2 regions of the Streptomyces sp. NBC_01116 genome follow, and region 2 is predicted to be linked to the other one. Evidence: riboswitches for the same ligand, from Rfam matches in the RefSeq annotation. Region 2 holds a riboswitch; the other holds the start of a gene.

Region 1 (4,405 bases), 7.1 Mb from region 2:
TGTCGCCCCAGCCCCGGCCGACCTCGTTGTTGAGGAGGGGCAGCGCGCCGGTGGCCTTGAGGCCGACGAGCAGCTTGCTGGTGCCGACGCTGCCCGCGGCGAAGAACACCTTGTCCGCCGTGACGGTCTTGGTGGCGGCCGTCCGGCCGGTGGTGTCCAGCTGGTCGATGAGCACCGTGTAGCCGCCGCCCGGGGCCGGGGTGACCGTGGTGACCTTGTGGAGCGGGGAGATGGTGACCCGGCCGGTGGCCCTGATCCGGTCGATGTAGGTCTTCTGGAGCGATTTCTTGCCGTAGTTGTTGCCGTAGAGGATCTCGGCGTCCAGGGCCGACTTCGGAACGGTCCCGGCCGCCTCCTGCTTCATGTAGTCCCAGTCGTAGACGGCGGGGACGAAGAGGAACGGGAAGCCGGAGCGCTGGGCGTGTTTCCGGCCGACACGGGCGTACTGGTAGCAGTCGACGCTGTCGAACCAGGCGGGGTCGATGGTGGTGACGCCGAGTCCGCTGTTGGCGCGCGGGTAGTAGGTGCTGTACATCTCCTGGGCGTTCACCGTGGGGAGGATCGCGCCGAAGTTCTCCCGGCGCGGGGTGACGGCCATACCACCGTTGACCAGGGACCCGCCGCCCACGCCGCGGCCCTGGTAGACGGTGATGCCGCCGAACTCCTCGGCGTCCAGGATGCCGGTGTAGCGGTTGACGTTCTTGTCGATGGGAAAGCCGAGGAAGTTGCTCAGCGGCTGTTTGGTCCGGGTCCGGAGCCAGAAGGAGCGGTCGTCCGGCCTGGTGGTGTTGGCGAAGATCTTGCCGTCGGCGCCCGGTGCGTCCCAGGCCATGCCCATCTCGACCATATGGACGTCGACGCCGGCCTGGGCGAGCCGGAGGGCGGCCACGGAGCCGCCGTAGCCGGTGCCGACGACCAGCACCGGCACCCGGGCCCCGGAGCCGATCGGCGCTGCTGCCGCCCGGACGCCCGCCCACGCCGGTGCGGTGTGCCCGGCGATCGCCGCAGCACCCAGAAGAGAACCTGTTCCAGTGATGAATCTTCGACGCGAGACACCCTCGGTCCCGCTATTCGACTTGCTAGCGTCCCTCATGTGACACCCCTCACTCTCGACAGAGTGGAACAGGTTCTACTGTCGATCGCGTGGTAAGTCACTAGAAACCCGGGGGTAACTTGCCGGCGCCGCCCGGCACACCCGAGGGGCCCCGGACCATCAGGTCCGGGGCCCCTCGGGCTCGGTCGCGAAGGATCAGTAGGCGCCGAAGACGTTGTCGATCGAGCCGTACCGGTCCGCGGCGTAGTTGCACGCGGCCGTGATGTTGGCGACCGGGTCGTAGCTGTCGGTCGAGGTGCCGGGCACGTGGTAGGCCTGGAAGGTCGGGTCGATGACCTGGAGCAGCCCCTTGGACGGGGTGCCCTTGACCGCGTTGGAGTCCCAGTTGTTGATCGCGGCCGGGTTGCCCGAGGACTCACGCATGATGTTGCGGTGGATGCCCTCGTAGGTGCCGGGGATGCCCTGCTCGGCCATGACCGCCAGCGACTCCTTGATCCAGCCGTCGAGGTCGTTCGTGTACGTGACGGCCTTTTCGGCGGCCGGAGCGGCCTTCGCCACGGGGGCGGCGTTGATGCGCTCCGAACGGTCGGCACGGTCCGCCTCTCCGCCGCGGGCGGCGGACGGGGAAGCCTTGGCGGCCTTGCCCGCCTTGTCCTCGGAAGGAGCCTCGGCCTTGGTTCCGAGGGTCAGCTCGATACCGGGGTGAATAAGATCGGGATTCTCTCCGATGATCTTCCGGTTGCCTTCGTACAGCTTCTCCCAGCCGCCGCTGACGGAATACTCGCGGGCGATCTTGGAAAGCGTTTCGCCGGCCGCCACGGAATGCTGGGCGGGCGCGGCCTTCTTGGCGGAATTCGCCTGGGCCGCCGAGGCGGGCGCCACGGCCTGCTGCGGCGCGGCGACGGGGGTGGGAGCCGCGAAGGCGCTGGTGGTGCCGATCACCGGGAGGGCGAGAACGGCTCCACCGGCGGTCACCGCGACGAGGCCGCGGCGCAGCGAGATGGACGGGGAACGACGGTGCTTACCCTGTGCGGGCATGGGGGATTTCCTCTCCGGCGCCTGCGAGGTGAGCTGTCGGGTTCAGACGGGAGATGTCTGGCCGCACGCTCGTGCGACTTCACCCCAAGCCGTTCCGGTTACGGATCGGCGACTTACCTGGGTCCCCCGCTCCTGCCGTACGTGAGTGGGTTTCGGATTCCCGGACGGCGGCAGGATTCGGCGTTCCATCCGGATTGACGGTGACCGTAGGCGAGAAAGGCCGAACAGAACAAGCCCCGCATTCCGGATTCCCCTTTCCATGCAAGATCGAAAGGCGTAATTACCGGGTCGGGCCACCCCGTCACGCCGTCAACTTTGTTCGCACAGAAGGGAACCGATGCTTCCGCTTCCGCGTCCGCGCTCCCGGACGTGACGCTCACCACTCGCTCGCGGTGATGGCGAAAACAAGCTCAAGCAAATGCCCCAGGGTTCACGATAAGCCCTACATCGAGCAGAATTCCCAAAAGAACCAAATCGCCCATACCGTCACACGAAAAAGGGCCAATCGGACACTCTAGGCAGGGGCGACCGAAGGGCCCGCGGGGCGATCGCTTACGGTGTGCGGTGGAGACTAGTAAGCCAACCCTTACCTCCGACGTACGCTGTACCTGCCCGCGTTCGCCCGCCCCGAAGGATCACCACGCCATGACACGCCCCGTCCGCGTCGCCATTGTCGGAGCCGGCCCCGCCGGTATCTACGCTGCGGACGCGCTGCTCAAATCCGAGGTCTGCCAGGACCCGGGGGTCTCCATCGACCTCTTCGAGCGCATGCCCGCGCCCTTCGGTCTGATCCGCTACGGCGTGGCCCCCGACCACCCGCGGATCAAGGGCATCGTCAAGGCCCTGCACCAGGTGCTGGACAAGCCGCAGATCCGTCTCTTCGGAAACGTCAGCTACCCGCACGACATCGGCCTGGACGACCTGCGGTCGTTCTACGACGCGGTGATCTTCTCCACCGGCGCCGAGGCCGACCGGGCGCTCGACGTGCCCGGCATCCAGCTGGAGGGCTCCTACGGCGCGGCCGAGTTCGTCTCCTGGTACGACGGGCACCCCGAGGTCCCGCGCACCTGGCCGCTCACCGCGGAGAAGGTCGCCGTGCTCGGCGTCGGCAACGTCGCCCTGGACGTGGCACGCGTCCTGGCCAAGACGGCGGACGAGCTGCTGCCCACCGAGATCCCGGACAACGTCTACCAGGGCCTCAAGGAGAACAAGGCGCTGGAGGTGCACGTGTTCGGGCGGCGTGGCCCCGCACAGGCCAAGTTCAGCCCGATGGAGCTGCGGGAGCTGGACCACTCCCCCAACATCGAGGTCATCGTCAATCCCGAGGACATCGAGTACGACGAGGGCTCCATCGCGACCCGCCGGGAGAACAAGCAGGCCAACATGGTCGCGCAGACCCTGGAGAACTGGGCGATCCGCGACGTCGGCGACCGCCCGCACAAGCTGTTCCTGCACTTCTTCGAGTCCCCGGTCGAGATCCTCGGCGAGGACGGCAAGGTCGTGGCGCTGCGCACCGAGCGCACCGAGCTGGACGGCACCGGCAACGTCCGGGGCACCGGCCGGTTCACCGACTGGGACATGCAGAGCGTCTACCGTGCCGTCGGCTACTACTCGGAGGAGCTGCCCAAGCTCCCCTTCGACGTGGCCTCCGGCACCGTGCCGCACGAGGCGGGCCGCGTCATCGCCGGCGACGAGCACATGAGCTCGGTCTACGTCACCGGTTGGATCAAGCGCGGTCCGATCGGTCTGATCGGGCACACCAAGGGCGACGCCAACGAGACGGTCGCCTGTCTCCTGGAGGACCGTGCCGCCGGGCGGCTGCCCCAGCCGGCAACGCCCGCTCCGGAGGCCGTCGAGGCCTTCCTGGAAGACCGCGGCGTGCGCTTCACCACCTGGGAGGGCTGGCACAAGCTGGACGCCCACGAGCAGGCGCTGGGCGCGGCCCAGGGCCGTGAGCGGGTCAAGGTCGTGGAGCGCGAGGGCATGCTGGAGGCCTCCGGCGCCTTCGCACCGGCGAAGACCCCGGCCGATGCCTGATCAGCGCCTGATCAATGCCTGATCGACAGTACGGCCGCTAGGGCGTGTTTCGAAAGTCCCGCCTGCTCGGCGACGCCTGGCACGCACGCTCGCCGCGTTGTCGGGATCGCCCCGATACATCCAGTATCGGGGCGACCCTCCGCCTTGCGATCGCACGCACCAGACGCCGCCGAGCCCGCCCTCCGGGCGGACTGCGCTACTTTCGAAACACGCCCTAGGGGGCCGGATCCCGTGCGCCCGCCGTGCGCCCCGGGTCCGGCCCCCTGAACGTGCGCC
Region 2 (4,405 bases):
TGGTGCGCACCCGCGAGATGTTCGCGGCCATGCTGGTCCGGGACACGGGCCGGACCGCGGAGCAGGTCACCGCCGACATCGAGCGCGACACCATCCTCGACGCCGAGGCCGCCCTCGCCTACGGGCTGGTCGACCACGTCGTGGAGAACCGCTGACTCTCCCGGCCGCCGTACGACGCGAGGTGAAACGCCGATGGAGCCAACCGATTTCCCACCCTTGCCCGCACTGACCCGCGCCGAGGGCGAGCTCGTCGACTGCTACCTGGCCGTGCTCGACCAGGTGGGCCGGATCAATCCGGCCCGCGGCAGCGACACCTACAGCGCGCTGCGGGCCGCCCAGGCCCTGGCCTCCCGGGCCGCGGCCCTGCGCGACGCCCTGGCCCTGATGCACGAGCGCGGCGAGTCGCGGATCCACGCCGCCACCCTGGCGCGGGCCCTGCGCGTCCTCGACGGGGAGCGCAGGGCGGGCCGGGTCGCGATGCCACCGCCCGTGAACTGACCGGCCCCGCGCACGGGGAGCGCCATACGGGAGCGGACCGGTCGGAGCCGCGCACGACACGCCCGGTCCCGGGACCGATTCTCCTCGCTCGTTCGGCGTAGACGATCACCCGCACGAGCGACGGCTCAACTTGCGTTCGGCGCGCGTTCCGTACTCGAAAAGCACGCTTTCGTCGCTGGTACGAGGGTGTGCGCCCGGCTCGCCGACGAGCGCGAATCCGACCTGTCCACCTGAATGGATCAGTGGTGAGGAGACTCACAAACCGCCGTTTCAGCTCGGAAATCCGGCACCGGGTGAGTCAAGATCCCTGGGACGACAAGCCCCCGCCACCGCGGCGGGGCGGTCCGGGCGGACGCCGAGTCCTGCCGCCGCCCGGATGACTGGTCGACAGGAGTGGATCGGCAGGAGTGGAGGACCCGAGCACAACGGGCCGACCGGGAGACCGGGAAGCCCTCGGGGTGAAGCCGCGTCAGCGGCCGGGCAACTTCGCCAGCCCGAACCCGACAGGTCATCCTTCACAGGCGGCTGACGAAGGGTTGCGCATGTCTGCGCAGGTTCATGTCCCGTCCCTGTTCGCCCGGGTCGGCACGGCCTCGGTACTCACCCTGGCCGTGACGTCCTCGATGCTGGCGCCCGGTCTGGTGAGCGACGCCGAGGCCGCCGGCCACGCGACGAAGGCGCTGAAGGTCGCCGCGTCGAAGAAGGGGGCTCCCTACAAGTACGGAGCGGCCGGTCCCAGCCGCTTCGACTGTTCGGGGCTGACGGCCTACTCGTTCAAGAAGGCCGGCAAGAAGCTCCCCCGCACGGCACAGCAGCAGTACAACAAGACCCGCCACATCGGGAAGTCGCAGCGCAAACGCGGCGACCTCGTCTTCTTCCATTCGGGGCGCAGCGTCTACCACGTGGGCATCTACGCCGGGGCCGGGAAGATCTGGCACTCCCCCAAATCGGGGGACGTGGTGCGACTGGCCAAAATCTGGTCCAAGAGCGTCTGGTACGGACGGGTCCGCTGACCCACCGACCGGACGCTCTTTCCGTGCGGGCGGCCCGGCCCTGCCTCGGGGCCGCCCACCACGCCCACCACGCCCTCAGCGCAGCAGGGGGCCGGTGACCAGCGCCAGTCCCAGACCGGTGAGCGCCACCCCGCTGCCGCCCTCGATGGCGCGGGCGGTACGCGGGCGGCGCAGCCACCGGCCCAGCCGGTCCACGAGCAGGGCGACGGCCGGGAACCAGATCAGCGCCAGCACCACCACCAGGGCCGCGAGCAGCAGGGTCCTGGGCAGCGGCGGCTGACCGTGGGGCACGAACTGCGGCAGCAGGCTGAGGAAGAGGACCGGGGCCTTCGGGTTGAGCGCGTTGGTCAGGAACCCCTGGCGCAGCGCGCGTCCGAACTCCCTGGGCACGGGCCGCCCCGGATCGCCCTCCCGTGTGCCGGAGGGCGATCCGGAGCTGTCCGGCGAGGGCCGGCGGCGGATCGCGTACAACGCGCTGATCCCGAGCCAGAGCACGTACACGCCGCCGAGCAGCTGGACGGTGCGGAAGAGCACCGGCATGGTCACCAGCACCGCGGCGAGCCCGGCGACCGCCAGCGCGGTGTGCACCAGCAGCCCTCCGGCGACGCCGAGCGCGGTGGCCAGGCCGGCGGTGCGCGATGCCAGGGCGTTGCGTACGACGACGGTGAAATCGGCGCCGGGCAGCGCGACCATGCCGGCGGCGACCCCGGTGAAGGCGATCAGTTGTGCGTCCATGGGTCCACCTTGGACCGACGCAGCCTTTAGCGTGTACTTGCAATCTTCTGGGTCTGCCTAAAGGAACGCTTTCATGTACGACCCGACACGGCTCGCGGCCCTCGTGGCGGTCGCGGAGGCCGGATCGATCACCCGGGCCGCCGCCCGCCTGGGCTACACCGCGCCCGCGCTCTCCCAGCAGCTGGCCAAACTGGAGCGGGAGGCCGGGGCGGCGCTGCTGGTGCGCCACCACCGCGGGGCGCGGCTGACGGCGGCGGGCGAGCTGCTGGCGGGCCGGGCCCGGCGGGTCCTGGACGAGCTGGACCAGGCGCGGCACGAGCTGGCGCGACTGGCCGGGCTCTCGGGCGGCAGACTGCGGGTGGGCACGTTCACAACGGCCGGGATCCATCTGCTGCCGCCGGTCCTGAGCGCGTTCCGGCGGGCCCATCCGGACGTCGAGCTGGCCGTCGCCGACTACGAACCGCCCGGCGGGATCGCGGCGGTGGTCGCGGGCGAGGTGGACCTCGCCCTGACCCACGCGTACGAACCGGCGGCGGCCGAGCCCCCGTCGGCGGGCGTTCTCGTCGAACCCCTGCTGGTCGAGGAGCTGGTGCTGGTCACCTCGGTGGGCCATCGGCTCTCCGAGGGCACCGGGCGGCTTCCGGTCGGCGAGCTGGCGGGGCGGCCGCTGATCAGCAGCGCGCCCTCCCATCCGCCCCGGCGCGGGGTCGAGAACGCGCTCGCCGAGGCCGGGGCGACGCCCGCCGTGGTCTGCGAGTCGCCCGGATACGCGCTGGTGTGCGCGCTGGTCAGCGCGGGTCTCGGGGTGGCGGTGGTGCCGGAGATGGTCGCCTCGATGGCGGCGGCCCCGCTGTCGGTCCGGCGGCTGGAGCCCGCTTCGTTCCGCCGGACCATCTCGGTCGTGCACCGGGGCGACCGGTCGACCGCCGCGGCGGCGACGCTGCTCGCGCTGCTGCGCGGCGGCTTCGGCCGCGGGAGCACGGCTCCGGCCCGATGAGCTTCACCGCGGGGTCAGCCCTGGACCGGGACGACCCAGGGGAGGGCGATCCAGACCGTCTTGCCGCCCTCGGCGGTCGGGGTCACCTGGACCCGCCCACCACGCTCCTTGGCCAGCGCCCGGATGATGACCATGCCGCGGCCGTTGTCCTGCCGTACGGCGGCGGGCAACCGCTGGGGCCAGCGGGGGTGACTGTCCGTGACGCCGAGGTACAGCTCCTCGTCGCGTTCGAGGCGCAGGTCCACGGTGAAGGTGGGCGACTGGCCGAACGTGTGCTGGACCGCGTTGGTGGCCAGCTCCGAGACGATCAGCCGGATGGTGTCGGCGAAGTCGGTGTCCTCGGACAGGCCCCACTGGACCAGGGTCCTGGCGACATGTCTGCGGGCCGATGAGACCGAGACCGGATCGGTCGGCAGCGTGACGGTTGCTTCCTGATGGTCTGCCATGGCGACGCCGTCCCTTTCCCGCCCTGGCCGACCGGCGGCCGGCCAGGATTGTGCTTCGCGCCAGATTGCCATTGATGCAGCTCCCTGTAACGACGTTCGGCCAAGATATGCATATATCTGTCGCTCGAAGCGGTGAATTCGGGACCCGTGCGGCGTGGACGGGCGGCACACTGACCCCTCTGCGGGCCGGCTCCGGTGACGGACCGGCCCTTCCCGACAGCAGAAGGAGACCGGCATGCTGCACGGCCCCGTCGTCCGACGCCGCAAGCTCGGTGAGGAGCTGCGGAGTCTGCGCCACACCTCCGGGCTGACCAGCCGGGACGCGGCGCGGCTGCTCGGCTGGCACCAGTCGAAGGTGAGCCGCATCGAGACGGGCGCGAGCGGGGTGACGCCCGCCGACGTGGCACGGCTGCTGGACGTCTACGCGGTGCGCGACACCCAGCTGCGCTCCCTGCTCGAAGTCCTCGCGGGGTCGGCGGGCGGCGGCGGTTCGGGCTGGTGGCACGCCTACCGGGGGTTGATCCCGCCGCAGTACCGCGATTTCATCAGCCTGGAGTCGCAGGCCAGTACGGTCCGGACGCTGGAGACCTCGGTGGTGCCGGGACTGCTCCAGACCGCGGGATACGCGCGGGCCGTGACCCGTGCCTCGCTGGACGGGTTACCGGACGGCAGGCTCGACTCCCTGGTCGAGGTCCGGTTGACCCGCCAGCGGGTGC

What was found. A riboswitch is a leader RNA that binds a small molecule or an ion and turns the genes downstream of it on or off. The one in region 2 is predicted to bind cyclic di-AMP.
Region 1: another riboswitch for cyclic di-AMP. It lies ahead of OG245_RS35525 (transglycosylase SLT domain-containing protein); the one in region 2 lies ahead of OG245_RS04340 (C40 family peptidase).

The regions. Positions count from the first base shown of each region.
Region 1 is NZ_CP108644.1:8,108,350-8,112,754, reverse strand. Features, by position in the region: gene OG245_RS35530 (GMC oxidoreductase) at 1-1,093, opposite strand, end outside; gene OG245_RS35525 (transglycosylase SLT domain-containing protein) at 1,250-2,092, opposite strand; cyclic di-AMP (ydaO/yuaA leader) riboswitch at 2,098-2,285, opposite strand; gene OG245_RS35520 (FAD-dependent oxidoreductase) at 2,738-4,129, shown strand; gene OG245_RS35515 (SpoIIE family protein phosphatase) at 4,344-4,405, opposite strand, start outside.
Region 2 is NZ_CP108644.1:1,053,016-1,057,420, forward strand. Features, by position in the region: gene OG245_RS04330 (ATP-dependent Clp protease proteolytic subunit) at 1-155, shown strand, start outside; gene OG245_RS04335 (hypothetical protein) at 193-498, shown strand; cyclic di-AMP (ydaO/yuaA leader) riboswitch at 852-1,037, shown strand; gene OG245_RS04340 (C40 family peptidase) at 1,041-1,511, shown strand; gene OG245_RS04345 (LysE family translocator) at 1,587-2,246, opposite strand; gene OG245_RS04350 (LysR family transcriptional regulator) at 2,320-3,243, shown strand; gene OG245_RS04355 (ATP-binding protein) at 3,258-3,689, opposite strand; gene OG245_RS04360 (helix-turn-helix domain-containing protein) at 3,925-4,405, shown strand, end outside.